Regions from separate parts of the Vibrio sp. Y176 genome, predicted to be linked through region 4. Evidence: predicted binding sites of a transcription regulator. Region 4 holds the regulator's gene; each other region holds the start of a gene.
The links. Region 4 encodes CRP, which controls carbon source genes, mostly activating them, when cyclic AMP is high. Its sites were predicted from a motif close to TGTGANNNNNNTCACA; they were not measured.

Region 1 (7,663 bases), on a different contig from region 4:
ACTTTTCGATTACCTAGTCAAAGAAAGTAATATCAAACGCAGAATGAAAAGGGCGAGACCTTCTTAAAATGAGGGTGACCTCACTGAAAATTGATTGAAAACTGCACTATATTGAAAAGGTCAGAGACATGGGGTTTCTGACTTTTTATTTTTATCAGGAGGACGAAGACGATGAGAATAAAGGATATTCTCGATAGCCGTTTGGTGCTGTCGTTCTGGTATAACCTAGACTACTGCTTGTCTCTTCTTAGTAAAATCTCTTCTCGTTGATTTCCTCAATGCAATCGCATTGAAAAGCATTCTATCTATTTGTTTTTTAGTCTTACGTGAAACTGCGTAGGGCAATGCGTATAAGGAAATTAACAATGAAACGTATTCCAGAACCTTTCCGTATCAAAATGGTTGAGCCAATCAAAATGACGACTTTGGCAGACCGTGAAGTCGCGTTAAAAGAAGCGGGCTATAATCCATTTCTTCTTCGTAGTGATGATGTTTATATCGATTTGCTGACTGACTCTGGCACTGGTGCCATGAGTGATAATCAGTGGGCTGGCATCATGATGGGGGATGAATCCTATGCGGGGAGTCGAAATTACTACAACCTGTGTGATGCAGTGGAGCACTTCTTCGGTTATAAGCTCACCGTGCCTGCACACCAAGGGCGTGGTGCCGAGCAAATTTTGTTCCCAGCTTTGATTGAGCGTATGCGTCAGGTGCGTGGTGGCGAAACGCCAGTATTTATCTCGAACTACCATTTTGATACCACAGCGGGTCACATTGAACTCAATGGCGGTAAAGCGATTAACGTGGTAACGGAAGAAGCATTCGACACCACTACGCCTTATGATTGGAAGGGCAATTTTGATATCGATAAGCTGATGGCAACAATTGAAGCGCACGGTTCGCATAACATTTGTGCAATTATCACCACGATTACTTGTAATAGCTCCGGTGGTCAGCCTGTGTCGATGGAAAACATGCGCAGTGTGTACGAGATTGCAACCAAGTACGATATTCCAGTGGTGATTGACTCGGCTCGTTACTGTGAGAACGCCTACTTTATCAAGCAGCGTGAAGCGGGTTACGAGAATAAATCGATTCTGGAAATCATCCGTGAGATGTACCAGTACGGTGATATGCTCACCATGTCAGCTAAGAAAGACCCGATGGTAAACATTGGTGGCATGTGTTGTATTCGTGATCATAAGGAGTTGTTCCAGGCGGTGCAGACGCGCTGCGTACCCATGGAAGGATTTGTGACATACGGCGGCATGGCTGGGCGTGATATGGAAGCGCTCGCTCGCGGTTTGTATGAAGCCGCGGACGAGGATTTTCTTCACTATAGAATTAGCCAAGTTCAATACTTAGGTGAGCGCTTACGTGAAGGCGGTATTCCGATTCAATACCCAACGGGTGGTCATGCGGTGTTTGTGGATGCCGCTAAGATTTTGCCACATATTCCAGCGGATCAGTTTCCTGCGCAGGTATTGTGTAATGCTTTGTACTTGGAAGCGGGTATTCGAGCAGTAGAGATAGGATCGTTGCTGCTTGGTCGAGATCCGGAAACGGGTAAACAAAAAGCGTCAGAGCTTGAGTTGATGCGTTTGACCATTCCACGTCGTGTCTACACAAACGATCATATGGATTACATTGCGGATGCGATTATCGAACTGAAAAATCGTGCACATGAGTTAAAAGGGCTCACTTTCGAGTACGAGCCACCAGTGCTGCGCCACTTTACTGCTCGATTTAAAGAGATCGATTAACTCAAGTTTAAATCTAGATAAGCAAAAGGCCGCGAGTTTCGCGGCCTTTTTCGATTCGTTTATTTCTTAGCGTTACAGTTACGCTAACTCTAATGTGATGCGAACGAACTGGTCGTCTTGATACTGCACTTCATAATTGAAGGTACCACTGGCGTAAATGCTGCCAAGGAAAAGTGAGCGTTGACTCATTGGTCCGCGGAACAGCATCGAAATAGGAGCGATTAGGGCGTTATTATCATCGAAGTGCTGATTTAAGTTCTCAGAAAGCACACACAGCAAACAGCCGTGTTGGTCGTGAGATAAGTCGACGTCTTCCGGTCGCGATAATAACACGGTAGTCCCCAGTTTCTTCTCAATCTCGTTGATCAGCAGCAAGTAGCTATCTAGATCGGGTTGAGGGTTGCTGGGTTTGTCTGCACCGACGCAGCGCTCGAGTAATACTTCCAGATTTCCGTTCTCACCTTTTGCCTGCTGAGTCAAAGACTTTAACGGCTTTTTAATCAGCTTATAGCGATTACTCTTCAGTTTTGGTTTCAGCCATTTCTGAAGTAAGTCATTACGTTCTTTAAGGGAGAGGCCATGCGAGGACGCGTGAATTTTAAAGTGCAGGTGTAATAAAGCGTGAACCGCAAGCTCACTCAGAAGTTGATTAGCATCTGTAGACTGTCTTGCCTGCTTAGAACTTTGCATTACACTCGAACAAAATTAGGGAAGAAGGATAATGGTGCCGAGAGAGGGACTCGAACCCTCACACCAAAGGCACTAGCACCTCATGCTAGCGTGTCTACCAATTTCACCATCTCGGCATCATGATGCTCTGAATACTCAGAGGCCTCGAAAGAAGCAACGCGAATTATAACCAAAATCCACCTGTTGGCGAGAGCAAAATGACGAATTTTGGCTCTTTCGAGTTTGATTGCATATTTATTGGTCACTTTTATGTTTTTTACCATCAACGCCTATCCTCATTTCCTTACTTTTACTAATGGTATGACGATAAAAGAGTGCTTTTGCCTAAATTTTGAACGCTTGAACGTTTGCGTAAATAAATGTGATGAATATCTCTTTTTGTTGGCTATACTTGCGTCCCGTTTAAGCGGGAATTAGGGTTTAGTTGTTCAGGACCCTTACCCATACAAGCCGTCACATGGAGCAGGCCAAGCAACATGCTCGCCAGCAGTGAATGACCCCACGGACCGGACCAGCTACGTTCAATTGCTTGTATAAGGTAAAAATAAGATGTCGAACTATTCGTTCTGTCTACATTCTGGATCTAAAAGTGAGTTATCACTCGCTGCGTTGTCCTTTTCTTCTGCCAATTCCTTTGGCTCTTTTTTCTTTTTCAACGTTTAGTAGGTCCAGCTCATGAGTGTTCTATTTAGTCTATTTGGTATTGTTGCACTGCTAGGTTGTGCTTTCCTACTTTCTGAGGGTCGTTCTTCCATTAATTGGAAAACTGTATCTCGCGCCTTGATGCTACAAATGGGGTTTGCTGCTTTGGTGCTCTATTTCCCGTTGGGTCAAGCGGCGCTGGCGAGTTTAAGTAATGGTGTCGCGGGGCTACTCAGCTTTGCTGATGAAGGGATTAAATTCCTCTTTGGTGACCTCGCTTCTTCTGGCTTTATCTTCGCTATCCGTGTCCTTCCTATCATCATCTTCTTCAGTGCTCTTATCTCCGCCCTTTACTATTTGGGCATTATGCAAAAAGTGATTCAATTTATTGGCGGCGCTATCCAGAAGTTCTTGGGTACGAGTAAAGCAGAGTCTTTGGTTGCAACAGGGAACATTTTCTTATCTCAAGGCGAGTCACCACTTCTTATTCGTCCATTTCTTTCTAACATGACTCGCTCTGAACTGTTTGCCGTGATGGCTGGTGGTATGGCTTCAGTGGCGGGCAGTGTGCTTGGTGGTTATGCTGGTTTGGGTGTCGACCTCAAATACTTGATCGCGGCAAGCTTTATGGCAGCACCAGGTAGTTTGATGATGGCAAAAATCATCGTTCCTGAGCGTCAAACGCCAAGCGATTACAACAATATTGAGCTAGATAAATCAGAAGAAAGTAACGTTATTGATGCGCTAGCAAGCGGTGCCATGGGCGGTATGAAAGTTGCCGTTGCTGTTGGTACCATGCTTATCGCTTTCGTGAGTGTTATCGCGATGGTGAACACGGGGCTAGAAAACTTGGGCGAGATACTTGGTTTCTCTGGCGTAACGCTACAAGCGATTTTTGGTTATTTGTTTGCACCTCTAGCGTGGTTGATTGGTGTGCCAAGCCACGAAATTCTAGCTGCGGGTTCATACATTGGTCAGAAAGTGGTGATGAATGAGTTTGTTGCGTTTATCGATTTTGTGCAGCACAAAGCGACACTGTCTGAGCATACTCAAATTATTATCACTTTTGCGTTGTGTGGTTTTGCGAACATTGGCTCAATTGCGATTCAGTTGGGTTCTATCGGCGTGATGGCACCTGAGCGCCGCAAAGATGTTGCAAGTCTAGGCCTAAAAGCGGTTGCTGCTGGTACACTCGCTAACCTGATGAGTGCGTGCTTAGCGGGCATTTTTATCTCTCTCTAATTTAGATTGAAGATACACACTAAAAACCCGCCTAAATGGCGGGTTTTGTTATTTCTAAGGCTTGGGCATTAAGCCGTAAGGTATCGATTTAAAAGCCTCTGGGTGCTCTTGATAAGTTGGCGCTTTATGTACCCCTTTCCAATCGAGCAGCATGATGGCTAGTACGTTACGGTGTTCGCCGTACTTGAGATCAAAGTTACCGTCGACCGACGGAATCATCCCTTTTTCTGCGTTGATTGCGTGACGAATGGCTTGGCGGGTTTTCTTTACGACCGGATCATGGTCCAAGCCTGCTAACAAAAACGAAATGCCGACTTCCGCAATCACGTCTTCTTTGGCGCGCAGTAGGATAGTGTCGATATTGTTGCGAAAGTAATCATAAATCCATTGGTGTTTCTTCTCGCTTACTCGCTCCTGATAATACTGTGAATCGGCAAAGATGATGTGCGTCATACCATAGAGTTTGTTCCAATACTGCTGAGCTGAAAGCATCTTATCTTTATCGTCGGGGTAGGTGTCACGGAAGGTTTGAGTGAATTCCTCGACCACATCTTGCTCTCCTAACTGACGAAGCCAGTAGACTTGGTTTGCAAGCTGAGCTGCCCATGCTTCTATCATCTCTTTGTCCGTAACGTAACGCGAGAAATCGTAGCGCCTAATAATTTTTCTCAGCGTTTTGTCTTGTTTATGCTTTAGGCCGTATTCGTTTGCTCTTGCCATTGCGCCAAGCAAATCCACACCAAGATAAAGGTACTCAGGATGGTGTTTAGTCACGGTATAGCGTCGCTGCCCTCGTTCGGTTTCTTTCTCTTGATACGTGGTCAGCCTTTGAGATGAATAGAGAATGATGTCTTCTGGTTCAACAACTTCATTAGCAAATTGGTTTAACCGGCTGGCTACTTGTGCCATGTCGGTCCAAATGGCAGCGTGATATTTCTCATCTAATGTTTGGCGGTACATGCGTAAGCCAAAATGGCCCTCTTTAAACGCCGGGAGAGTGAACAGTTCTTGTTCGTAGGTACTACGAATCAACTGCGCTGATTGAGTATTATCGAGAAGCGGTACGTCTTCCTGTGATGCCTGAGCAGCAAAGGTAAGTGAGCAAGAGAGTAAGACCGCTAAGCTAAGAGGTTTAATACGCATAAATCCATTCCCTATGAAGTCCTGAACCTAAACCTACCATCAATATTAATTGAGAATGTAAAAGCTGAGTCAATAGTTGAAAATTTGCCTAAAAGTCAGGTTGATACGTTCATCTTTGGTTTTCGCGGTTTTTGGTACGCAGTGCTTCCAGTGATGCTGAAGCTCGCCAGCCATAATCAGTAAGGAGCCATGAGAAAGCTCGTATTCAATCTCAGTTTTACAATGTAAATTTCTAAGCAAAAATCGACGTGTTTCACCTAAGTTCAAAGATGCGATAACAGGGTTTCTACCTAACTCTGGTTCATTATCTTGGTGCCAGCCCATTGAGTCTTGGCCGTGTCGATATAAGTTAGCGAGAACAGAATTAAAAGTGACATCAGCAACTGATTCACAACGCACTTTCAGCTGAGTTAACTCAGGAGTCCAAGGGTGAGGCTGCATGGTTAAGCCTGAGTAAGTATATGCTGCATCACCGTGCCACGCTTGTAAGCGAGGTTGAAGTACTGACTTGCCGAACATAGTAATGTGTTCTTGGTGCCATGGCAGTGTCTTTCGAAGTTGGTCAAAGTAATTATCCGCCTCAAGATGGTTAAGAAAATGAGGATCATAATAAAGTTCTCCTCTTTCTACTTTTTGCCATAGATCGCCGCCAAATAAATCGCCTTGTTGATGCATCATCTCACACCTAAAACATAAAAGTTGTCAATCACTGTTACCTTTCTGATTATGATTGGTTATTCTTGTGATAATAAGAATTTTAACAATAAATAAAAAATCTCGTAGTTGTATACGAGTTGTGGGGAGAAAATGCGTTATTTACCCAGAAAGCGATGCTATTTTGCATTGTTCTTCCTCACCTTTTTCGCTTTGTGTATTGGGGTTATTGAGCTGTTAAATCGAAACCAGCAAGAGCTTCACAAAGAGCGAGTTCAAGTTGAGGCCAAAGAACAACTTTCCATTCTCCGTTCCAATTTGGAAGCGGTACTTATGGCGGATATCTACAAAGCCAGTACTTTAGCGACACTCATTACTTTACTTCCTAAAAACCAAGAAGAAGAATTGAGTATCGCCGCTCACCGAATCCTAAATAAAAGTAAACATATTACAATAATCGGTATCGCGAAAAATGATGTAATTAGTCACGTATTTCCACGCCAAGGTAATGAGCGCCTAATCGGCCTTGATTACCGCGCAGTGCCACAGCAGTGGGTACAGGTGCAAAAAGCCAAGGATGTACAAGAAATTTTCATCGCAGGGCCCGTTACATTGATCCAAGGTGGCCGAGGTTTGATCGTGCGTGTGCCTGTTTTTCTTGATCCTCCAATGAATCAGGACTACTGGGGAGTGATCAGTGCGGTGATTGATTTCGATGCTCTGATGAGAGAAACCGGCGTAATTGATTTCTCGTATCGTTACCCTTTAATGATCCGTGGTTACGATAGCGGTGGCTCATTTGGTGATGCTTTCTTTGGCGCGCAAAGTGTAAATAGCATGGTATATGCAAAAGAGATGGTTCATTTTCCTTATGGTGGGTGGAGTATGGTGGTTTTCTCTGGAGGCAAAGCTGATCGCCAAATCTCTTGGCATCAGTTGCATTTAGCTAGAGTAATCGGCTATCCCATTATATTCGCACTTAGCCTCGCGCTGTTCGCCATTTATCGACTGTATACCATTGCAGATGACAGAGCTTTACACGATGAACTCACGAATTTACCAAACCGTCGCTATTTTATGAAGTTTTACAAGCAGCAGTTCGAAATAGCGAAACGTTATAAAAAGCGTTATAGCTTCGCCTTAATTAATATTGACCTAGATAGGTTTAAACACATTAACGACACCTATGGTCACGACGCAGGTGACAAAGTTTTAATCGCTACGGCTGAAAGGGTAAAAAGTTCTCTGCGTAAATCAGACATCGTGGCCAGAATGGGCGGGGATGAGTTCTTAGTTGTAGTTCATCACCCAGGAACGGAAGAAAATGTTCAGTCCCTTCTACAAAAACTTCGATTAGCGCTATGCTCGACGCCCGTCATTTACGATGAAACGCTTATCTATTTGAAAGCCAGTATTGGGTACGCGATATTTGACCCGAAAATGTCATCTCCTGAGCAAATGATGAAAATAGCCGATGAGAGAATGTATCAACAAAAGCATGGCGGATAAGCCTGAACCCAGTTTCA
Region 2 (7,663 bases), on a different contig from region 4:
TACTGGGGACTTTTTCACTGCACCAGTATCTCAAGCCGATATCATTTATGATCGCGCCGCGTTGGTTGCTTTACCGCAAGATATGCGAGAGGAGTATGTAGAGCGTCTCAAGCAACTGCTGAACCCAGGCGGTCGTATTTTGCTTGTTACACTCAACTATCCTCAAGAAGAGATGGCGGGGCCTCCATTTAGCGTGCCGGTCGAAGAGATTGAGCAGTTATTTTCAGGTTACAAAGTTACTTGTTTGAACGTAGATGAAGCTGACGAGAATCATCCTAAAATTGCGAAAAAAGGCTTAAGTCGCTTCTCTGAAGAAGTGTACTTAATCGAGAGTGAATAGGCTCTCTTCGGTTTGGAACACGAAATAGCGCAGCAATTTGAGCTGCGCTATTTTTGTATGAGTGGTTCGTATTTAATAAATGATATTCACTTTTGAAGCACTTTCAATAGCATCTTGAACGGCTTCTTCGGTGGTTTTTCGTCGCGTAAGGACAACACCTAAACGGCGGCGACCATCGATTTCTGGCTTACCGAATAGACGAACTTGTGTTTGAGGTTGAGCTAAAGCTTTGCTTAGGTTTTCAAAGCGAATGTTTGTGGAAGTCCCTTGTCCAAGAATAACAGCAGACGCAGATGGGCCATATTGCACAATATTATTAATTGGCATTCCGGTAAACGCGCGCACGTGGAGAGCAAACTCAGACATTTCCTGTGAAATCATTGTAACCATACCCGTATCGTGAGGGCGAGGAGAGACCTCATTGAAAATGACTTTATCGCCTTTAACAAATAGCTCTACACCAAAGATGCCGTAGCCACCGAGCGCGTTTACCACTTTCTCAGCCGTGTATTCAGCTGCTTTTACTGCGTTTTCTGACATAGTTTGCGGTTGCCATGATTCGCGGTAGTCGCCATCTTCCTGACGATGACCAATTGGAGCACAGAAATGCACACCGTCAACGGCTCTGATGGTCAATAAAGTGATTTCGTAATCGAAGTCGATAAAACCTTCCACGATAACGCGACCTGCACCCGTACGCCCGCCTTCCTGAGCGTAATCCCATGCTTTTGTAACGTCGTCTTCGGTCTTGATAACACTTTGCCCTTTACCTGAAGAGCTCATCACAGGCTTCACCACGCACGGAATACCCACATGCTCAACCGCGGCTTTGAAGTCTTCAAAGTTATCTGCAAAACGATAAGGTGAAGTCGTCAATTCCAGTTCTTCTGCTGCCAAACGTCGGATACCTTCACGATTCATTGTTAGCCTGGTTGCCTTAGCGGTTGGAACAACATTCAGTCCTTTTTCTTCAAGCTCTACCAGTTTGCCGGTTGCGATGGCTTCAATTTCTGGTACGACGTAAGTAGGTTGTTCCTTCGTAATAACTTCTTCTAAGGCGTTCCCATCTAACATGTCGATAACATAACTACGGTGAGCGACTTGCATCGCTGGAGCATTGGCATAGCGATCACAAGCAATCACTTCTAAACCAAGTCTCTGGCATTCAATGGCGACTTCTTTACCGAGTTCGCCAGAGCCTAAAAGTAATACACGGGTAGCATTTGCGCTAGTTGCAGTGCCAAACATAGTGTTCCCTTACAAAATAGAGTGATGAGACAGAAATTGCAGGAGATCATACTCAAGTTTCATGACAAAGCAAACGTTTGCTTTTGGTTTTTAGGTAATAAAAAAGCTCTACATGTTGTAGAGCTTTTTGTTGAATTTGTCGTTTATACGTTGACAAAACTAAGCGGAATATCTGGATTCAACGCTTCCAACGTTGATTGCGTATCGGCTAAGTGACTGATCTTACCTTCAGAGTTTTCTACCAATGCAGCGGCTTTGATGCTGTCAAAGGTTTCACCCGCAAGTAAAACTTGGATTAGCGCAACTTGTAGCGGTGGCAAGCTAGGATTAAACGCTGCATTTTCTGCATAAGCGCCTTGGAATACACGGCCGCTAGTCATCTCTAATGCTAAACCACTCAAGTTGTTGGTGTATGGAGAGTGGCTCATGTTCATCGCTTCAACTGCACTTTGGATGAGTGCGTCTTCATCATCACATGAGAATTGGTGTTTAACTTCTGCCATTAAGCCGGACTCGATACCGAGATCGTTTGGTCCAAAGGCTTCAGGCAGGTATTCATGAAGTGACTTTTCTTCGCGTTCTGGGAGCTGGATTTTAAGCTCGTTTGCGGTAGATAACTCATTCATGAACTGGCGGCAGTGACCACATGGGCTGAAGTTGATAGTGATATCCTTAACACCACGTTCGCCTTTCATCCAAGCATGGCTAATCGCAGACTGCTCTGCGTGAACCGTTTGACCCAACTGTACACCAAAGAATTCCATGTTGGCACCGAAGTAAAGGCGACCTGAAAGACCACGAACGATAGCGCCGACATAAAAGTCAGAAAGGGGAGCATAGGAGTACGCTGCGGCAAAAGGAAGTAGCGCAACACGAAGCTCTTTGTCTGATAGACCGGTAGCTGAAAGCAACTGCTCAAATTGTTGAACTGAAAGCGTAGCATCAAAATCATCAGCTTGGATGATAGGAGCAAGTTGTTTGGAAAGTGCTTCTGGAGCGCCTGCTAGCGCCTGTTCAATGCGACTTTTCATGTTGAATCCTTGTTATTGCATGGACAGTTATTCTATGTGAAAGATAGAAATGTTCCGTGCGTTAGATCACGATAAATAATGCAATTGATAATTCTGTTACATAATTAGAGTGAGCTCACACATGTATTCGATTGCACAGGTGTGAAGCGTTATCTCCGTCTCACAATTAACCATATCAGTATATATTCATATGACCAAGGAGCAGGAGTATGTTACCAACGCGACTTTTACCGCTATGCTACTTTATACTTACGTAATCTAGAGCGAGTGGTAGCAGCTAGAATGCTAATGCTATGAATGTATATCTCAGTCAAGTCCCTTCACGATATTACTGGGTGAGTTTGATAGATAAGATAGGGTTTTGAAAAGGGATAAGTAAGAAACGGAAAGGCTACGGCCTGCCGGAAGGAGGGCAGACCGAGAGCGCTTAACTATTGATATAGCCAGACCGCCAAAGCAAAAAAACTTGGAGCCAAAATAGAAGTTATGATCCCACATAAAACCAATGCGAGTGATGAGAACGCGGCATCTATGGGCTGTTTCTCTGCACAAGTAGCGGTGCCTAAGGCATGAGAGACTGTACCCATTGTCAGACCACGTGCAATCGGGTGTTTAATTCCAATTAAGTTGTAAATTGGGTATGCCAAAATCGCGCCCAATAAACCAACAATCAGAACCAAGATCGCCGCAACGGCAGCTTCACCACCGAGGTGACTCGAAATTTCCATTGCTATTGGCGTAGTGACGGATTTACCCACTAGACTTGCGATTAAACTGATATCTGCTTTGAAAGCGACTGCGATCAAGGTGGTTGTCATCATCGACATCACACTGCCTACTGTGCAAGCGAAAGTGATGATTCGCCAGTTTGCTTTAATTTGTGGTAGTTGTTCATATAGTGGATAAGCCAGAGCAACTACAGCAGGTTGAAGCAAAAAGCTAATTCCTTCGTTATCCGCATAATACTTTTCAAATGGCACATTTAAGTAAGTAAGCAAAGGAATGAGCACTGCGATACTGATCAGCAAAGGGTTTGCTAGAGGATTGTTCACTTTGATTGCGATTTGGCGAGCGATAAGAAAAACCGCAATGGTAACAACTAACCACATATCAGTGTTTCTCCTTTAGCAAGTAGTCCAGCAGCCAAGCGAGGCTGACTAGTACAATGAGTGAGCCTCCAACTGCGCTGGCAATGATAGGGAGGGCATTAGCGAGTAGCATATCGAAATGTTGCATTAATCCGACGCTAATAGGAACGAACAATAAGATCATATAGCGGATAAATAGCGTGGCGCCCGGTTTGACCCAGTCGACTTTTACAAGCCCAAGAGTCATGGAGAAAAACAGTACGAGCATACCGATGACACTTCCTGGAACGGAAACGCCAGTGAACTTTTGAATGGTAATTCCGATGCCAAGTGCTCCCATGATGAGGAAGATTGAAATGAGCAGTTGGATCAGTTGTAAGAATCGTTCTTTAATCATTTTGACAGTATATAAACAACAAGCACACCATAAGGTGCGCTTGTATTAGGAGGAGTTAGGAAGCTAAGCTCTCTACATAACAGTACACGGATTTTAATATCGCAATCTTCTTTTCGTCACTTTCATGTTCGTGAACTAAGTTTTCTAAATTCAGCATGTACTCTTCAATTTGGCTTTCAAACACTTCTCGACAGTGTAGTGCCCAGCGTCTTTGTTCTTGCTCGTCTAATGTGCCTGGGAAGTTACGCGCACGATAGCGGAACAATAGAGGTTTAATACGCTTGTCATCAAATTCAATGTCTAATGCAGCAAGATTATTCGGGTCGGTTTCTCGAATGATATCCATAGCTGCGCGATCAGCCGGAGAAAAGAACCCGTCGTAAAGCTGTGTATCGACGTCATCACTTTTATCGAATTTACGCTCGACTGAAAAGAGGCTAATCAGCTTTTCTCTAATTTCAGGATGTTGGCGCAACAAAGCGAGATTAGCGAGACATTGCTGGCGATCAATGCCAATAGACTCTGCATTTTCAGCCGTTAACGTTTTTGCAGGGGCGAGAATAGGGCATTTGTTCAAATGAACTAGTTTAACTGGCACTGGTAGCAATTCACCAAGATCTTCGCGCTTAGTGTAGAGTCTTTCGTGCAGCTCTTCTGCGGATAGCTCAAGAATAGGTTGAGGGTCTTTCGCTAAATCGATGGTGATAACGGCATTATTATTGGTTGGATGCCAAGCAACAGGCACAATCCAGCTAGTGTACTGGCATTCGCGCCCTAACATGCCTGAAACGTGCATCAACGGTGTCATGTTGACGATGTCGACTAAATCATTGAGCTTGCGCTTTTGGCGCATAGAAAAAAAGTAATCAAACAATTTTGGTTGCGCTGCTTTTACTTTCTTTGCCATTTCGATAGTCGCAATCACATCTGCCATGGCATCGTGCGCGTTACTATGTTCTATGCCGTTAGCCACAGACAAGTGTTCTAATTTAAAGCTAGTGAAGCCATCTTCGTTTTCTGGCCATTCTACGCCTTCTGGGCGAAGGGCATGGCACGCGCGTAGTACATCGAGTAAATCCCAACGCGAGTTACCGTTTTGCCAACTCCATGCGTATGGATCGATAAAGTTGCGATAACAAGTATAACGGGTCACTTCGTCATCAAAGCGAATGCTGTTGTAGCCTAAACTGGTGGTATTTGGTCTCGCGAGTTCAGCGTGAATCTTAGCGATAAACTCTGGCTCAGAAAGGCCTTCTTGAACCGTTTTTTGCGGAGTAATACCAGTAATAAGCGCAGCTTCAGGAGACGGAAGATAATCAGCAGGTGGCTGGCAGTACATGACTAAAGGCTCGCCGATGATATTAAAGTTTTCATCTGTACGAACACCAGCAAACTGGCTTGGGCGATCTTTCGCGGGGTTGGTTCCCCATGTCTCATAATCATAGAAGAAAAAAGTGGGCTGATTATCTTGGTGCATTCTGCTTACCGTTTACAAAACCGATGACAGTATTAGACCATTCAACGCCTTGACTAGCAACGAAAGATGCAAGTTGAATTTTTGAAAATGAAAAAAGCCGATGGCGAACCATCGGCTTGATATTTTACGTTTTATCGCTTTGGAAGGAATTTGAGTTCTATGCTCGTGTTTCTTCCAATGTTGCTTCACTTTCTGGTGACTTCAGCACTCGGCTAGCAATTGTACCCGCAGTCATTGAGCCTGAAACGTTTAGTGCGGTACGTGCCATGTCAATCAATGGTTCAATAGAGATAAGCAGCGCCGCGATGGTCACAGGTAAGCCCATTGCAGGAAGAACAATCAAGGCTGCAAACGTTGCACCGCCGCCAACACCTGCAATACCAAATGAACTGATGGTGATAATCGCAATCAATGACAGGATAAAGTGTAGATCAAGTGGGTTGATACCCATTGTTGGAGCTACCATCACTGCAAGCATTGCAGGATAGATACCCGCACAGCCGTTTTGGCCGATAGTGGCACCAAACGATGCTGATAGGTTTGCAATCGCTGGTGGTACGTTAAGCTTGGTGATTTGCGCTTCTACGTTTAGTGGAATTGTTGCTGCTGAGCTACGGGATGTAAACGCGAAGGTCAGTACAGGCCAGATTTTCTTAAAGTATTCCGCAGGGCTAACGCCAACAAAAGAGACCAATACGCCATGAACAACAAACATCAGTGCGATAGCAACATAAGACGCCACAATAAAGCCAAGTAGGTTTAGGATGTCGCCTGCGCTTGATGTCGCTACCACTTTTGCCATCAGTGCTGCGATGCCGTATGGCGTTAGGGCCATGATCATCTTCACTAATCGCATAACGATAGATTGAGCAGCTTCTACGAAAGTACGAATCGGTGATTCCAACTCTGCTTTTTCCATCATCACTTTACGAGCGGCGATACCAGTTAACACGCCGAAAATCACAACAGCGATAATTGATGTCGAGCGAGCACCTGTTAGATCAGCAAATGGGTTGGTTGGAATGAAGCTAACTAGCATTTGAGGAATAGTTAGGTCACTTACTGTACCGGCACGGCTTTCTAAAACGGCGATACGAGCGGTTTCACGCGCGCCTTCAGTTAAACCTTCTGCTGAAAGGCCAAATGTCGTTGTCACCAAGATACCGATAAGTGCAGCAATTGCAGTCGTTACTAGAAGAACAGAGATGGTCAGGCCAGAAATTTTACCTAATGATCCACCTTTCTCCAATTTAACAACTGCAGAGATCATCGATACCAACACCAGTGGCATGATGACCATTTTCAGTAGACCAACGTAGCCACTGCCTACAATGCCTACCCATTCAAGTGTTTGAGCAATAGCGCTGTTGCCTTCACCGTGAATGAGTTGCAAAGCAAGACCAAAAAGAGAACCGGTAACAAGACCGATCAAAACGAGACGTGAAAGAGTGTGTTTCTTTTGTTGTTGGTTAAATAGAAAGAACAATATGCCAACAAAGACGGCTAGAGAGGCTATCACTGCAAAATTCATAATTTGACCTTATCAACCAGCCGAAGTGGCGGTTGTTTTTTATACGGGGTTTTATACGGATTTATTTATGGAGCGTAAGATAACGCTCGTGATATAACTTTAAAAATGACAAACGGGTATTAGCTAGATCTAAAATGAATATAAAAACGAGATCTAAGTCGCGTGAGAGTGTGAATTAGCACGTTAATTGTACAAAATGGTTATTCGTAGTGATGCAGTAAGTCACGCATTTCTTTCCTTTGTAAGTAAACCACCGAGTCTTCTTGATAACTGAAAAGTTGATAAATCATCGCTTTGGCGACATCTTCTGCTCGAATCGGTAAAAAGTTGGACAGTTTGCCTAGCATAAGTGGGCGAATTACCTTAAACAGAGTTTGTACTAACTTCTCGTCCATTCTTGGGTTTTGACGTTGACCAACAAGCGGGCCTGGGCGAACAAATACGATTTCCTCAAAATCCATAGCTTCGATTCGTTGTTCCATTTGTCCTTTACAAGCTAAGTAATGGGATGGCGATTTACTATTTGCACCGAGGCTAGAAACAACCGCAAG
Region 3 (7,663 bases), on a different contig from region 4:
ATTGCTTGATTTCACTCAGAGTGATATTTATCGCTGTAGTTTAGGCAACGTATGGAATAAAAAATGGAAGCCGAACAGTTAGAAGTGCTCAATTTCATTAGCCAGTACCCACCTTTTGATGACCTACCTGAAGAGCAGCTTAGAAAAATTGCTCTCAATGCCGAAGTTGCATACTTTCGGCAAGGAACAAAAATCCTTAACTTCGGAGATACGATCCGCGACTTGTATATGGTGAGAAGTGGGGCGGTAGAGATCTATCGACGTAAAGGTGAACTCTATAACAGGATTGATGCTGGTGGACTGTTTGGTCAGATGGGGTTGTTGATGAACAACCGCGTACGGATGCCAGCCAAAGCGATAGAAGACACTCTCGTTTACTGTATTCCGGAAAACATCTTCAATGAACTTTGTGATGAGTTTGAAAACTTTGCGGACTACATGGAACTGGAAGATAGCGCGCGTTTGCGAAGCGCAATATCTAGCCGCTCCGAAAGCAATGACTTTACCACCGCTAAGGCACGTAAAATCTTAGCAAGAGATCCAGTAACTCTGGAGGCAACGGCTTCAATTCAGGAAGCTGCGATACTAATGGCAGAGGAAAATGTCACCTCTCTGCTCATTATTCGCCCGACAGAGGAGCTCACAGAAGAAGATGACGAACAGCTGCTTGGAATATTGACTGATCGCGATCTTTGCATTCGCGTACTAGCTCAGGGTATTGATACCAATATTCCAGTGAGTGAGGTCATGAGTTATGACGTGGTTTCATTGGATTATAACGCCTATGTGTTTGAGGCCATGTTAACCATGTTGCGTTACAACGTGCATCATTTACCAATTTTAAAAGATAAAAAGCCGATAGGAATTATTGGCATGACGGACATCGTTCGTTACGAATCTCAGAACAGCCTATTGCTAGTGAGCTCTATTTTTCAGCAAACCAGTGTCGAGGATCTCAAGCAGGTTTCTGAACAAGTAAAAGACTGTTTCGTAAGAATGGTCAATGAAGATGCCAACGCGCACATGATTGGTCGAGCCATGTCGGTTATAGGCAGTAGTTTCAAACAACGCCTCGCTGAATTAGCTGAGCAAGAGTTCGGCCCAGCGCCCATTCCTTATTGTTTAGTCGCAATGGGTTCAATGGCGAGGGATGAGCAGCTAATTGTAACGGACCAAGATAACGCGCTTATTCTCGATAACAGTTATGACGTTGAGATTCACGGAGAGTACTTTGAAAAGTTTGCTAAATTTGTTTGTGATGGTTTAGCGGCATGCGGCTATGCTTATTGTACTGGAGACATTATGGCTACCAACCCAGAATGGCGAAAAACTCGTGCAGAATGGGAAGAATGCTTTGGAAACTGGATAGACAATCCAACCCCTGAGAGATTGTTAAATAGTAATATCTTTTTTGATCTCCTCGGTGTGCATGGGCGAGTGAAATGGGCGGAGCAATTAAGCAGCTTTATTGTGAGACGAGCGAAAAGAAATAACCGCTTTCTTGCTTGTATGGCGTATAACGCAATACGTAGGACGCCTCCACTGGGCTTTTTCAAAGACTTTGTGATGGAGAAAGATGGTCGTCATCGCAACTCGATTAACTTGAAGCGAAGGGGGACGGCTCCGTTGGCCGATTTAATACGGGTGCATTCTCTGGCAATCGGTTCGCGATCGCAAAACTCTTTCGACCGTTTAGATGACATTAATGATGCTGGCATTTTACCGAAAGGTCGAGGTTTGGATTTAAGGGATGCGATGGAGCTAATCTACATGGTTCGAATTCGTCACCAAGCCCTTGATATAGAAAATGGAGAAGAGCCAGACAACAATATTGAGCCGGAGAACATGTCTGAATTTGAACGTCGAAACTTAAAAGCAGCATTTCAAATTCTAAGTAACGCTCAGAACTTCATTAAGTTTCGATACCAGAGAAGTAGCAAATAATGTGGTTCTCAAAAAAAGTAGAAAAAGAACAGCCGTTGTTGGATACATCCCAGACGCCAGAGTGGTCAATGTTGTTCAAACAACTCGCTAAAGAAGCGAAAGACGAGAGGCTCAAACGCTACTATTCGACACCGATGGTTAATGGGGAAACACCAATTGAACAAGTGCCATTTGTCTCGGTAGACTTTGAGACAACAGGATTGAACTCGGAAGAGGATGTCATTCTCACGATCGGACTTGTGCCGTTCACTATTGATCGTGTTCAATGTAATGGTTCTGCTCATTGGGTCGTTAACCCAAACAGAGAGTTAAACCACGAGTCTGTCATTATTCACGGTATCACTGACTCTGAGGTTAAAAACGCGCCGCAGCTGTCTCAGATCTTGGGTGAAATATTGGATGCGTTGTCAGGCAAAGTGGTACTTGTTCACTACAAGAACATTGAAAGGCAGTTCTTTAATAACGCCTTGCTAAATAGCATCGGAGAGGGGATACAGTTTCCTGTTGTTGATACGTTAGATATTGAGTATGCGATACAGCGCCGTGAATGCAGAGGTTTTATCAATAAGTTGAAAGGCAAGAAACCCGGTTCTGTACGATTAGGGCACGCTCGTGAAAGATATGGCCTCCCTGCTTATCAACCTCACCATGCCCTGACGGATGCGTTAGCAACTGCGGAGCTGTTTCAAGCACAACTGCAGTATCACTTTAATCGAAACATGCCAATATCTTCGGTTTGGCAATAGGCGTTATTTATGGTGAAAACAATAAAATGCAATGAGAGATAGGGGGCTTTAAGATTGTGATGGCGGATTGAGTAACCGCTTATAAGAACAATGTTTTATGAACATGTGCTTGGTAGTGATGAAGACGTTTCATTACTCGAACTCCGACGAAAGTAATTTAAACTTGGTCACGTATTTTTAAGGAGATTATCCGTGAGCACCGATAATAACGGTGGCATTCAACGCCCCGATGGAAAAGTAAACGCAATAGATACTGACTATCAAATTGGTCAGGATAACGTTGCGCTAAAGGTAGGCCCATTTGGCCTTGATATTCACAACCGTGTTTTTGCAATTTCTGGCTTAGCAATCGTCATGTTTGTTGTGATAACACTATTATTCCGAGAACAGGTAGAGCCGTTTTTTTCAGACCTACGAGCGGGTTTGTTACACAATTTAGACTGGTTTTTTCTCGCTTCAGGTAATATTTTTGTCATTGTCTGTGTCGGATTGATCTTCACACCATTAGGCCGTGTACGAATCGGTGGTACTGAAGCAACACCGGATTACTCCTATGCTGGATGGTTGGCAATGCTATTTGCTGCGGGTATGGGCATTGGTCTCGTATTCTTCGGTGTATCAGAACCGATGTCCCATTTTAGTTCTGCGATTGGTGGCGTGAACGTTGAGAATGGTGTACGTACTGACTGGGCACCGCTAGGTGGTGCAGAGGGCGATGCAACTGCAGCTTCGGCATTAGGGATGGCTGCGACGATTTACCACTGGGCACTTCATCCGTGGTCAATATACGCGCTCTTGGCTCTTGGGCTGGCTATCTTTTCATTTAACAAAGGTTTGCCACTCACCATGCGCTCAATTTTTTACCCTTTGTTTGGTGAGCGTGTATGGGGTTGGACTGGTCATATTATCGATATTCTTGCAGTGGTAGCGACGGTTTTTGGTTTAGCAACATCGCTAGGCTACGGTGCGTCTCAAGCAGCAACGGGTTTGAACTTCCTGTTTGATGTCCCAATGACCAATACCACGCAGGTTATATTGATTATTGGTATTACTGCGCTCGCTTTAATCTCTGTTGTGGCTGGACTCGATAAGGGCGTGAAAATCTTATCTGAAATCAACATGGGTCTTGCAGCGCTGCTATTGCTATTTGTTATTGTTGTTGGCCCGACGATTGCGATTTTAACTGGTTTCTTCGAGAACATCGTTTCCTATGTGGCTAATATCCCTGCCTTATCTATGCCATTTGGACGAGAGGATGTGAATTACTCTCAAGGCTGGACGGCGTTTTACTGGGCGTGGTGGATTTCTTGGTCACCATTTGTGGGTATGTTCATCGCACGTGTGTCTCGCGGTCGTTCAGTTCGTGAGTTTATTATTTGCGTTATTCTTATCCCATCTTCAGTTTGTGTGTTATGGATGACGGCTTTTGGCGGTAACGCAATTAGCCAATACGTTAATGATGGCTACGAGGCGGTGTTTAACGCAGAACTACCTTTAAAACTTTTTGCCATGTTAGATGTTATGCCATTGGCTGAGATAACATCTTTTGTCGGCATTATCTTAGTCGTGGTGTTCTTCATTACCTCTTCTGACTCAGGATCACTGGTTATTGATACTATTGCTGCGGGCGGTAAGGTCGATGCACCAACGCCACAACGCGTGTTCTGGTGTACGTTTGAAGGTTTGGTTGCGATTGCATTGATGTTGGGTGGTGGTCTAGCTGCTGCTCAAGCAATGGCGGTGACGACTGGTTTACCGTTTACTATTGTTTTACTTGTTGCAACGGTATCTTTGATAAAAGGTTTGATGGATGAACCTCGTCCAAAGGCGGTTTCTAAGAAATCAAAATAACTAGTATCAGCAGTTAAATTATTGATAAAAGCGGTATGCGAAAGCATGCCGCTTTTTTTTGGATTTCTATTTTTCTCTGAGAAATGAACAGCATGGAAAACGGTCTTATTCTGGTTGTTTTTTGTACTGTGCATTTAGGTGACTATTTAATAAATTAGACCTCGAACTATTTTAACTTTTGGTTAATAGGTTTATTTTTGTGACATGTGTCACAAAAATACCGATAAAAAGGCGGATTATTTGATTTTTAGTCGCGAGGGATGCCCATAATAAAAAGGAAATTTAATTAGACCTCAAAGGATATGTATTTTCACATGATCACATCAGCACCTTGGGTCCTTTATCCAGAGATTGGAGAAGACTCAAGTAAAAAATGGATTTTTCGTGAGCCTAAAATCTCTGATGGTGACGACATTTACAGCTTGATTGCAGACTGTCCTCCATTGGACATGAACTCATCTTATTGCAATTTCCTACAGTCTACGCATTTCAGCAAAACCAGTATTTTGGTTGAGCAAAAAGGCGAAATCGCAGGTTTCATTTCCGGTTATCAGAAACCAGACGAGCAAGACGTTTTATTTGTCTGGCAAGTTGCAGTCTCACCTCGCTTTAGAGGTCATGGTTTAGCATTCCGCATGTTGAAAGAACTTCTCACCCGAGAGGAATTAGGCGGTGTTAAATCGGTAGAAACTACCATCACGGAAGATAATAAAGCCTCTTGGGCACTGTTCAAAAAGTTAGATGCGATGAACGGCAATTCTGGCCAAGTAAGCACATTTTTGGATGAAGAAGCCCACTTTAAAGGCAAACACGATACAGAATATTTGTATCGCATTCCTCTCAAATAATCCTCAAACAATAGGAATTAAAAACGGTCTCATCATGGATATTTTCAAAAAGCAGGAATCCAACGTACGCTCATATTCAAACAATTTCCCGGTCGTTTTTCGTAAAGCGAAAGGCTGCTGGCTAGAAACAGAACAAGGTGAACGATACTTAGACTTCCTTGCTGGAGCGGGATCTCTAAATTATGGCCATAACAATCCAGTACTAAAACAAGCGTTGCTTGAGTACATTGAAATGGACGGTATTACTCACGGTTTGGATATGCACTCAGAAGCGAAAGCATCGTTTCTGGAAGCGTTGGATACTTACATCCTTAAACCAAGAAACTTGGATTACAAGGTTCAGTTTACGGGCCCAACAGGCACTAACGCTGTTGAGGCGGCATTGAAGCTGGCTAAAAAAGTAAAAGGCCGCGACAGCGTCGTTGCGTTTACTAACGGTTTCCATGGTTGTACTGCTGGCGCACTGGCTGCAACGGGTAACCAGCATCACAGACAAGGTAACGGTTCTAGTCTAAGTAACGTCACTCGTATTCCATTTGAAGGTTACGCTGGCGTAGATGGTCTCGCGCTGTTCGAAACCATGCTAAGTGATAACTCTGCAGGTATGGATAAACCAGCCGCTGTACTTCTTGAAACTGTGCAGGGTGAAGGTGGTTTAAATGCTGCTTCAAACGAGTGGTTACAACGTTTGAGCAAAATCTGTAAAGCCAATGACATTCTTGTGATTGTCGATGACATTCAAGCAGGTTGCGGACGTACCGGTACTTTCTTTAGTTTCGAGCCGTCTGGTATCCAACCGGATATCGTGACGCTATCGAAGTCGATCGGTGGTTACGGTTTGCCGATGGCTGTCGTATTACTTAAGCCTGAGCTTGACCAGTGGAAGCCAGGCGAGCATAACGGTACGTTCCGTGGCAATAATCACGCCTTTATTACTGCGGCAAAAGCACTAGAAATTTACTGGGCAAACGATGATTTTGAAACACACATCAAGCAGTGTTCAGACAAGGTGAGTGCAGTGATTGACCGTTGTGTTCGTCGCTTTCCACAAATGTTTGTGCAGAAAAAAGGCCGCGGCATGATGGTTGGTATTGAATGTATCAATGGTGACATGGCATCTGAAATCGCGAAAAACTGTTTCGAGAATGGAATGGTGATAGAGACAGCGGGTCCAGACGATGAAGTTGTGAAGTTCTTCTGTCCACTAACCATCAGCGAATCAGAGCTAGATCAAGGACTAAGCATCTTTGAAAATGCAGTAGAGACTATCGCTGCGAAACATTTCAAACAAGCATCTTAATAAGGATTTTAATTATGATCGTCAGAACTCTAGATGAATGCCGCAACAGCGAACGACGTGTTGTTTCAGATAACTGGGAAAGTGTCCGCATGTTGTTGAAAGACGACAACATGGGTTTCTCTTTCCACATCACAACGATTTATGAAGATACAGAAACTCATATTCACTATCAAAACCACCTTGAATCGGTGTTTTGTATGAGTGGTGAAGGTGAGATTGAAGTTGTAGGTGGAGAAACGTACCCAATCAAACCAGGTACATTATATATCCTTGATAAACACGATGAGCACTACTTGAGAGCTTATAAGAATAAAGAAATGGTAATGGCGTGTGTGTTTAACCCACCGATTACTGGCGCTGAAGTGCACGATGAAAACGGTGTTTATCCTCTCGTTGACTAAAAGATGATGGTGGGGTGCTTTGCCACCCCACACTTTACTATCTCTTCTTTTTTCTTTTTAAAGTTACCAATCAAAAAAGGCTTATCATGACATTTACCGTAGAAAAAATCGGCGGTACATCAATGACAGCATTTGATGCTGTTCTCGACAATATTATTCTTCGTCCCAAAACACCATACAATCGTATTTTTGTCGTATCTGCATACGGTGGTATGACCGATGCGCTGCTCGAGTGTAAAAAAACCAGTAAACCAGGCGTTTATCAGCTTATCGCGAAACGCGACGACAAATGGGAAGAAGCGTTAGCGTACGTTGAAAGCCGTATGTTGCTGACCAATGAAAATATTTTTGCGGACCCAATGAATCGTATCCGTGCGGATAAATTCATTCGCTCCCGCATTGCTGAAGCGAAAAACTGTATCGCGAATATTTTAGAAACCTGTCAGTACGGTCAATTTTCGTTGCGCCAGTACTTGCCTCAAATTCGAGAGTTTCTCTCGTCTATCGGTGAGGCACATAGTGCTTACAACACAGCACTAAAACTAAAAAATATGGGTATTAACGCTAAGTTCG
Region 4 (7,663 bases):
TTCGAAGGTGCAATGGTGATTGTTTCGCACGACCGTTACCTATTGCGTGCTACAACCGATGACTTGTACTTGGTGCATGATCGTCAAGTTGCGCCGTTCGATGGTGACTTAAACGACTACTACAAGTGGTTAACCGAGCAACAAAGAGCGGAACGCAAAGAAGCACAAGCCGCACAGCCAGCCAAAGATAGCGCCAACAGCGCGGCAGCGAAAAAAGAGCAAAAACGTCGCGATGCAGAATTTCGTAAGCAGACTGCGCCAATTCGCAAAACGCTGACACAACTAGAAAATAAAATGGATAAGTTAGGTGCTGCACTGGCCGAAGCTGAAGAACAATTGGCGGACAACTCACTGTATGCGGCCGAAAATAAAGCTAAACTTAACCAAGTGCTGGCACTTCAAGCTTCTAGTAAGGCTGAGCTCGAAGAAATTGAAATGGAATGGATGTCTGCTCAAGAAACGTTGGAGCAGATGGAGCTAGAGTTTAATCAATGAGTAATCAACACGCTGAATACACACTCACCCTAGAACACCTTTGGCAGTTTAGTCTGCAGTTTTATGGTGTGCGAGAAGTGAAAGAGGCGTGCTTATCATTGCAAAACAACTACCACGGTAACGTGAACCTACTCCTGCTGCTCAGATGGCTCGATGAGCAGCAACTCATTTTCCAAGAAAAAGACTGGCCCTTGGTGCAAGACTGTCTAGGTAGAAGCGAAACTTTACTTCACTCCTTTCGCGACCTTCGTCGCCACCTTAAGTCTCAAGTCAATGACGCTTTGTATCGTGAGACCTTGCAGTTTGAGCTGCAACTAGAAAAGCAGCAACAAGCGGATTTGGTGGACTGCATTAACTCACTTGCACTACTCAAAAATGATGGTGACCCACTGACGTTGAGATACTGTCGTCAACTCGGTGGGGAGCATTTGCAGCAAGCCTTTGCTATGCCGGTGCCAAACATTCAACCACCAAAACGCCCATAAATCTGTAGAATACCTATAATCTTTATAAAGGATTATATTAATAAGTTCTTCAACGGACACCGAAGGACCGCATAAGAGCAGTTAGGTATGACACAATTTTTCGCAGCCGCCGGGATCAAAAACCCGCATCTCCAAACGCTTTTGCCGCGTTTTATTCGCAAAAAAGCGTTGTTTACGCCGATTTGGCAAACCCTCGATACATCCGATGGCGACTTTCTCGATCTCGCGTGGAGCGAGGACCCAACCCAAGAGCCTGCACAAAAAAAGCCGATTTTTGTTTTATTTCATGGGTTAGAGGGGTGCTTCTATAGCCCTTATGCCAATGGGCTAATGAATGCATTTGCTCAATCTGGATGGCTGTCGGTGATGATGCATTTTCGTGGCTGCAGCGGTAAACCAAACAAAAAAGCACGAGCTTACCACTCGGGTGAAGTGACGGATGCTCGTTACTTCCTAGAGCACCTTGAACAACGTTTTCCTGATAATCCCAAAGTTGCAGTTGGTATTTCTCTTGGCGGTAACATGTTGGCGAATTATTTAGCCCAATATAAAGACCACCCTATTTTGAATGCAGCGACTATTATCTCAGCGCCTTTAGACCTAGCGGCGTGTGCGAACCGTATTGAACAAGGCTTTTCGAAAGTGTATCGCCGTTATCTGCTTTCTTCACTGAAACGTAACGCGTTACAAAAGCATCATCTATTGCACGGCGAGCTTGCGCTGTCCTACAACTCAATAAAACGTGTCACAAGATTGTATGAATTCGATGATTTGATCACGGCACCACTGCACGGTTTTAAAGACGCACAAGATTATTACGATCAATGTTCTGGCTTAAGTAAACTACAGCAAATCACGCTACCCACACTGATCATCCATGCCAAAGACGATCCGTTCATGACCGATGATGTGATACCGAAGTTTGTTTTGCCAGATAACATTGATTACCGTCTCTTTGAACACGGTGGCCATGTTGGCTTCCTAACAGGAACGGCGTTAAAACCTAAGTTTTGGTTGGAGGAAGCGCTGCCCGGGTATTACGAAAGTATCGCCGCAGATTACCTTTCTGCTGTATCCAAGCAACGAACGCAGTAAACTAGCCGCTCATCATAAAAGTTAGAGGTATTTATGATCATTCCATGGCAAGACATTGCGCCGGAAACATTGGAAAACTTAATTCGTGAATTCGTCTTACGCGAAGGAACGGATTACGGAACCGTCGAGGTTTCTTTGCAAGACAAAATTGATCAAGTTAAAGCTCAATTGGAAAAAGGTGAAGCGGTTATCGTGTTCTCTGAGCTACACGAAACCGTCGATATTCAACATAAAACAAAATTTTAGACCCTTCACATTTTACCGTATCCCACTCGATGACAAGGTATTGTTACGTGCTATAGTGGGATATCGACCGTGCAGTAGTAACTCTACTGCACATTACAGGTAAGTAATTTTCGACAAGGTTTGTCATGTCAGCTAAACACCCAATTATTGCGGTTACTGGTTCGTCCGGTGCCGGCACGACCACTACATCTGAAGCCTTCCGTAAAATGTTCAATATGATGAACGTTAAACCCGCATGGGTTGAAGGCGATAGCTTCCATCGCTTTACTCGCCCAGAAATGGACATCGAAATTCGCAAAGCCCGCGAGCAAGGTCGACACATTAGCTACTTTGGCCCACAAGCTAATGACTTCCCGGGATTAGAAGAGTTTTTCCGTAAGTTCGGGCATGACGGCACTGGCAGCGTGCGCCGTTATCTGCACACGTTTGACGAAGCGGTTCCCTACAATCAAATGCCAGGCACGTTTACACCGTGGCAAGACTTACCCGAAAACAGCGACGTGCTGTTTTATGAAGGGTTACATGGTGGCGTGGTCGATGGCGATGTTAATGTTGCTCAACATGTGGATTTCTTAATCGGCATGGTGCCGATTGTGAACTTAGAGTGGATACAAAAATTCGTACGTGACACTCGCGATCGCGGCCATTCGCGTGAAGCGGTAATGGACTCAATCGTGCGATCCATGGACGATTACCTCAACTATATCACTCCGCAGTTTTCTCGTACTCACATCAACTTCCAGCGCGTACCGACCGTTGATACTTCCAACCCACTTAATGCAAAAGGCATCCCTAGTTTGGATGAGAGTTTTGTGGTGATTCGCCTACGCGGTATCAAGAATGTCGACTTCCCATATCTGCTGGCCATGATTGATGGCTCATTCATGTCACGCCACAACACGATTGTCGTACCCGGCGGTAAGATGAGCTTTGCAATGGAGCTCATAGTTCGGCCTATCCTACAACAGCTCATCGAAACAGGGAAAATTGGCTAAAAACCTGCCTGCGAAGATGTTTACTTTTCATACCGTGATCATGTGCACAGTTTTGCTTACAAAATCTCAATCATGGCACGATTAAAATCAAGAAATCGTTTTCGAAAAAGGATACTATTTCTTACCGAAACACAAGAGAGCTTGCAGCATATAAAAAGTGCTCTTATTCTAGTAGGCCTAATTCAGGCTTAGCTAAAATATGGATAGCGCAAGCGTACCCTGCAGAGGAAGTGAGATATTATGGTTCTAGGTAAACCTCAAACCGACCCAACATTAGAGTGGTTTCTTTCACACTGTCATATTCATAAGTACCCTTCAAAGAGCACGCTAATTCACGCGGGCGAAAAGGCAGAAACTTTGTACTACATCGTTAAAGGTTCTGTTGCGGTTCTTATCAAAGACGAAGAAGGTAAGGAGATGATCCTTTCTTACCTAAACCAAGGAGACTTTATTGGTGAACTTGGTCTATTCGAGGAAGACCAAGAGCGCACAGCTTGGGTTCGTGCTAAATCTCCTTGTGAAGTTGCTGAAATTTCTTTCAAGAAGTTCCGTCAGCTTATCCAAGTAAACCCAGACATCCTAATGCGTCTTTCTGCGCAGATGGCTCGTCGTCTTCAAGTAACTAGCCAAAAAGTGGGTGACCTGGCGTTCCTAGACGTAACTGGTCGTATCGCTCAGACGCTTCTGAACCTTGCAAAACAACCAGACGCAATGACTCACCCAGACGGCATGCAAATCAAGATCACTCGTCAAGAAATCGGTCAAATTGTTGGCTGTTCTCGTGAGACAGTAGGTCGTATCTTGAAGATGCTAGAAGAGCAGAACCTAATCTCTGCTCACGGTAAAACCATCGTGGTTTACGGTACTCGTTAATCTCGAACTAGAGTGACACGAACAAAATTATAAAAGCCACCAATGGCAACATTGGTGGCTTTTTATTTACTCATGACCAAATGAGATAGGGTGCAGCGAACACTAATGAGTAAGCTTAACAGGTTAACCCTAAAACTTAGCCATTCGTACTTTCAAAGATTTTGTCAGCTGAAGCGGCCACGAAACCTGGGTACAAATCACCATTTTCCATCGGATAGCGCTTAGCAAATTCATAAAACCCGCCAGGGATAATTTCAGTGCCTTCGCTAAAACGAACCGCTACTTTATCTGCCATGGTCGATGACTGCTCTAGCAACACCTCAGGAGTGCCCTTCACTTCACCACCATTTTCATTAATGGTAAACCCAGCGGTACGCAGATGATCGTTTACCTGCTTCACTTCTTCATATTCATTGAGCTGGTTAACGCTCACCGTGAAGTGGTTTGCTCCGTAACCATGCGCCGCAAGCCAAGATGCGTACTCACTTTCTTTAGCCAACGTTTGGTAATCAGCAAAGCTTAAATCCCACAAGCGCCCACCATGTAAGAATGCGCTATCTTTCAGCTTGTCAGCATCGATTTGTGCCACCAAATTTTTCACAATCTCTTGTAGCTCAGGCGAGCACTCTTCAACTTTTAGCTCACTAATAAATACTTTAGGTTGCTTCGGATCTGGGTGCTCATAGTGCTTAGCAACCAGCTTTTTGCTTTCGAAAACGTAATCACCACACGCCTTGTAACCAATAGCTACAAATGGCTTAGCTAGAGTTTCAATACCAAGAGGCGCGATATTGAAGGTACGTAAAGCTATATGATCATTAATCAGAGGCTCATCTTCTTGAAGCAGCTGATGCACTTTAGCCGCCGAAGGGCAAAGACGTTGAATGTAATCTTGCCATAGCGATTCAAATAACACATCGGGCGTCATAACGACTCCTTGTTACGAGATGTAGAGTTTAAAGGTAAGCGGAAGTTGGCTGCTCGTTCACAACAAAAGTTGTCCAGAATAATGAACGAGCAACCATCAACCTGTGACGGTAAATGCCAGTCAGTCAACACGCTTTTCCGAGTCTTTGCTCACTTTTCGTGTTCTGCCAACGATCACTACAACCCATACCTAAATGATGCGCCGGCAAGGTGAGCCGCAATGCATAGTTGCGACTCTATTATTAAAACTTATAGCACTACACCTGGACTCAATGTTGCAGGCAAGACAGTTTCTTGACCTTCCATTGATGCCATTGGGTACGCACAGTAATCTGCTGCGTAGTAAGCGCTTGGGCGCAAGTTACCCGACGCCCCCGGACCACCAAATGGCGCATCACCGCTTGCCCCAGTAAGCTGGCGGTTACGGTTCACGATTCCTGCACGAATGTGGTCAACGAAGTATTCCCATTCTTGGTCGTCGGTTGAAACCAAACCAGCAGATAAGCCAAAGCGCGTATCGTTTGCTAGCGCCACGGCTTTGTCTAATCCTTCGTAGCGCACCACTTGCAGAAGTGGGCCGAAGTACTCTTCATCTGGTAACTCAGCAATGTTCGTTACATCAATGATGCCTGGAGAAACAAACGCCGCCTCTCCTGCTTTCGCTTCAATCAAGCTTTCACCGCCAAGAGACTGTAGATTAGCTTGTGCATCAAGAATAAACTTGGCTGCCGCGACCGAAATTTGCGGTCCCATAAATGGCGCAGGTTCTGCAAATGGTTGGTCTACGCGAATATTGCGTGTCGCTTCAACGAGTTTGGTGATAAGCGCATCGCCTTTTTCACCCAATGGCACATACAAACGACGAGCACACGTACAACGCTGCCCAGCACTGATAAACGCTGACTGGATGATGGTGTAAACCGTGGCATCCAAATCACCATATTTATCAGAGATCACCATCGGGTTATTACCACCCATTTCTAGTGCGAGCATCTTGCCCGGTTGACCCGCAAATTGACGGTGTAATACATGCCCCGTATTTGCGCTACCCGTAAACAGTACGCCATCGATGCCTTTTGCGTCAGCGAGCGCGATACCAGTTTCTTTCGCGCCTTGAACAAGGTTAATCACGCCTTTCGGCAGACCGGCTTCTTCCCATAGCTTCATTGCCAATTCACCCGTCCATGGCGTTTGCTCAGACGGTTTGAAGACTACCGTGTTACCAGCCAGTAGCGCAGGCACAATGTGACCATTTGGTAGGTGGCCTGGGAAGTTGTAAGGACCAAACACCGCCATCACGCCCAATGGGCGGTGGCGCAATACGATTTGGTTGCCTGCTGCTTCACGGCTCGCCTCACCAGTGCGGTCATGATAAGCGCGAATCGAAATGGCAATTTTACCTGCCATTGCCGCTGCTTCAGTGCGCGTTTCCCAAATTGGCTTACCAGTTTCTTTGGCAATGACTTCGGCGATTTTTTCGCTGTTCTCTTTTACTTTCTCCGCAAAAGCCAACACGATTGCCTCACGCTCTGAAAATGGGCGCTTTTTCCAGTCAATAAACGCTTCACGCGCTGCAGATACCGCCTGGTTCACCTGCTCTGCCGTTGCACCTTTGCCTTGCCAGATCACTTCTTGGTTGTACGGCGACAGAGACGTAAATGCTTCACCCTGACCTTGTACCCATTCACCTGCAATCCAATGTGTCATTGTTTCTATCCTTAAATTCTGTCGTCTGTTACTGCGGAAGAAGGCGGACGAAATCCCCTTCTTCAACCGAAAGTGCATCCGCAACGTCTGGTGCAATCATCACGCTTTGTGTTTCTGCGTCATACGCCGCTTTAGTGACTGTCGCACGGAAGTTCTCGAAAGATGAATTACACATCAAGAAGTCTTGTGTGCTGGAATGTTCAGAGATTTTGACTTGCGCGCGGAATGAATGACGTACCGACTCAATATTACGCAGATCACACTCAACCGTTGGGCCACCGTCGAAGATGTCGACGTAGCCTCGGTTGGTAAAACCTTCACGCTCAAGCAGCTTCAGCGCTGGACGCGTGTTGTCATGTACTTGACCAATCACGGCTTGCGCTTCTGGGCTGAGCAGATTGATGTAAATAGGCAGTTTCGGCATCAAGTCGGCGATAAAGCCTTTCTTGCCGATACCTGTCAGGTAATCTGCAAGAGTGAAATCGATAGAGAAGAAATGCTCTTGAAGCCATTGCCAGAATGGTGAATTACCCTCGTCGTCTGAAACGCCACGCATCTCCGCAAAGATCGTTTCAGAGAAGCGCTCTGGGTGCTCTGCCATCATTAGGAAACGACACTTCGACATTAGACGACCATTCAGACCTTGGCGGAATTTCTCACGCAAGAACAAGGTACAAATTTCGCTGTTACCCGTGTAGTTATTACCAAAAGTAAGCAGTTTAACGACGTTGTTAACGCCAAGCTTTGGCGACGAGTGCACAACTTTACTAATGTGATATGAGTAAAATGGGACATCCCAGCCGATAGATGCTTCGATTCCGGTGGTACCCGCAACCTCAC

Region 1: R7O13_RS00285 (NupC/NupG family nucleoside CNT transporter) is a predicted target of CRP. The motif match lies at 3,045-3,060, and genes of this name have one in related genera.
Region 2: cdd (cytidine deaminase) is a predicted target of CRP. The motif match lies at 2,724-2,739, and genes of this name have one in related genera.
Region 3: ectA (diaminobutyrate acetyltransferase) is a predicted target of CRP. The motif match lies at 4,740-4,755, and genes of this name have one in related genera.

What each region holds. Positions count from the first base shown of each region.
Region 1 covers NZ_JAWOQS010000001.1:58,962-66,624, forward strand. Annotated here, with positions in the region: gene R7O13_RS00265 (NADH:ubiquinone reductase (Na(+)-transporting) subunit B) at 1-67, shown strand, start outside; gene R7O13_RS00270 (tryptophanase) at 366-1,766, shown strand; gene R7O13_RS00275 (DUF2913 family protein) at 1,845-2,456, opposite strand; tRNA gene R7O13_RS00280 (tRNA-Leu) at 2,489-2,572, opposite strand; gene R7O13_RS00285 (NupC/NupG family nucleoside CNT transporter) at 3,132-4,340, shown strand; gene R7O13_RS00290 (DUF3541 domain-containing protein) at 4,395-5,483, opposite strand; gene R7O13_RS00295 (alpha-ketoglutarate-dependent dioxygenase AlkB family protein) at 5,553-6,158, opposite strand; gene R7O13_RS00300 (diguanylate cyclase) at 6,291-7,646, shown strand.
Region 2 covers NZ_JAWOQS010000003.1:265,219-272,881, reverse strand. Annotated here, with positions in the region: gene R7O13_RS09595 (thiopurine S-methyltransferase) at 1-340, shown strand, start outside; gene purT (formate-dependent phosphoribosylglycinamide formyltransferase) at 413-1,588, opposite strand; gene cdd (cytidine deaminase) at 1,732-2,619, opposite strand; gene R7O13_RS09580 (LrgB family protein) at 3,051-3,728, opposite strand; gene R7O13_RS09575 (CidA/LrgA family protein) at 3,730-4,104, opposite strand; gene sbcB (exodeoxyribonuclease I) at 4,160-5,581, opposite strand; gene R7O13_RS09565 (L-cystine transporter) at 5,739-7,112, opposite strand; gene R7O13_RS09560 (NAD(P)H-binding protein) at 7,313-7,663, opposite strand, start outside.
Region 3 covers NZ_JAWOQS010000003.1:147,065-154,727, reverse strand. Annotated here, with positions in the region: gene R7O13_RS09025 (DUF294 nucleotidyltransferase-like domain-containing protein) at 64-1,944, shown strand; gene R7O13_RS09020 (3'-5' exonuclease) at 1,944-2,690, shown strand; gene R7O13_RS09015 (BCCT family transporter) at 2,883-4,541, shown strand; gene ectA (diaminobutyrate acetyltransferase) at 4,856-5,389, shown strand; gene ectB (diaminobutyrate--2-oxoglutarate transaminase) at 5,424-6,689, shown strand; gene R7O13_RS09000 (ectoine synthase) at 6,704-7,090, shown strand; gene R7O13_RS08995 (aspartate kinase) at 7,177-7,663, shown strand, end outside.
Region 4 covers NZ_JAWOQS010000017.1:13,589-21,251, forward strand. Annotated here, with positions in the region: gene R7O13_RS22465 (ABC transporter ATP-binding protein) at 1-495, shown strand, start outside; gene R7O13_RS22470 (TIGR02444 family protein) at 492-980, shown strand; gene R7O13_RS22475 (hydrolase) at 1,068-2,075, shown strand; gene R7O13_RS22480 (YheU family protein) at 2,109-2,321, shown strand; gene R7O13_RS22485 (phosphoribulokinase) at 2,447-3,316, shown strand; gene crp (cAMP-activated global transcriptional regulator CRP) at 3,557-4,189, shown strand; gene R7O13_RS22495 (DUF1338 domain-containing protein) at 4,326-5,117, opposite strand; gene astD (succinylglutamate-semialdehyde dehydrogenase) at 5,366-6,823, opposite strand; gene astA (arginine N-succinyltransferase) at 6,852-7,663, opposite strand, start outside.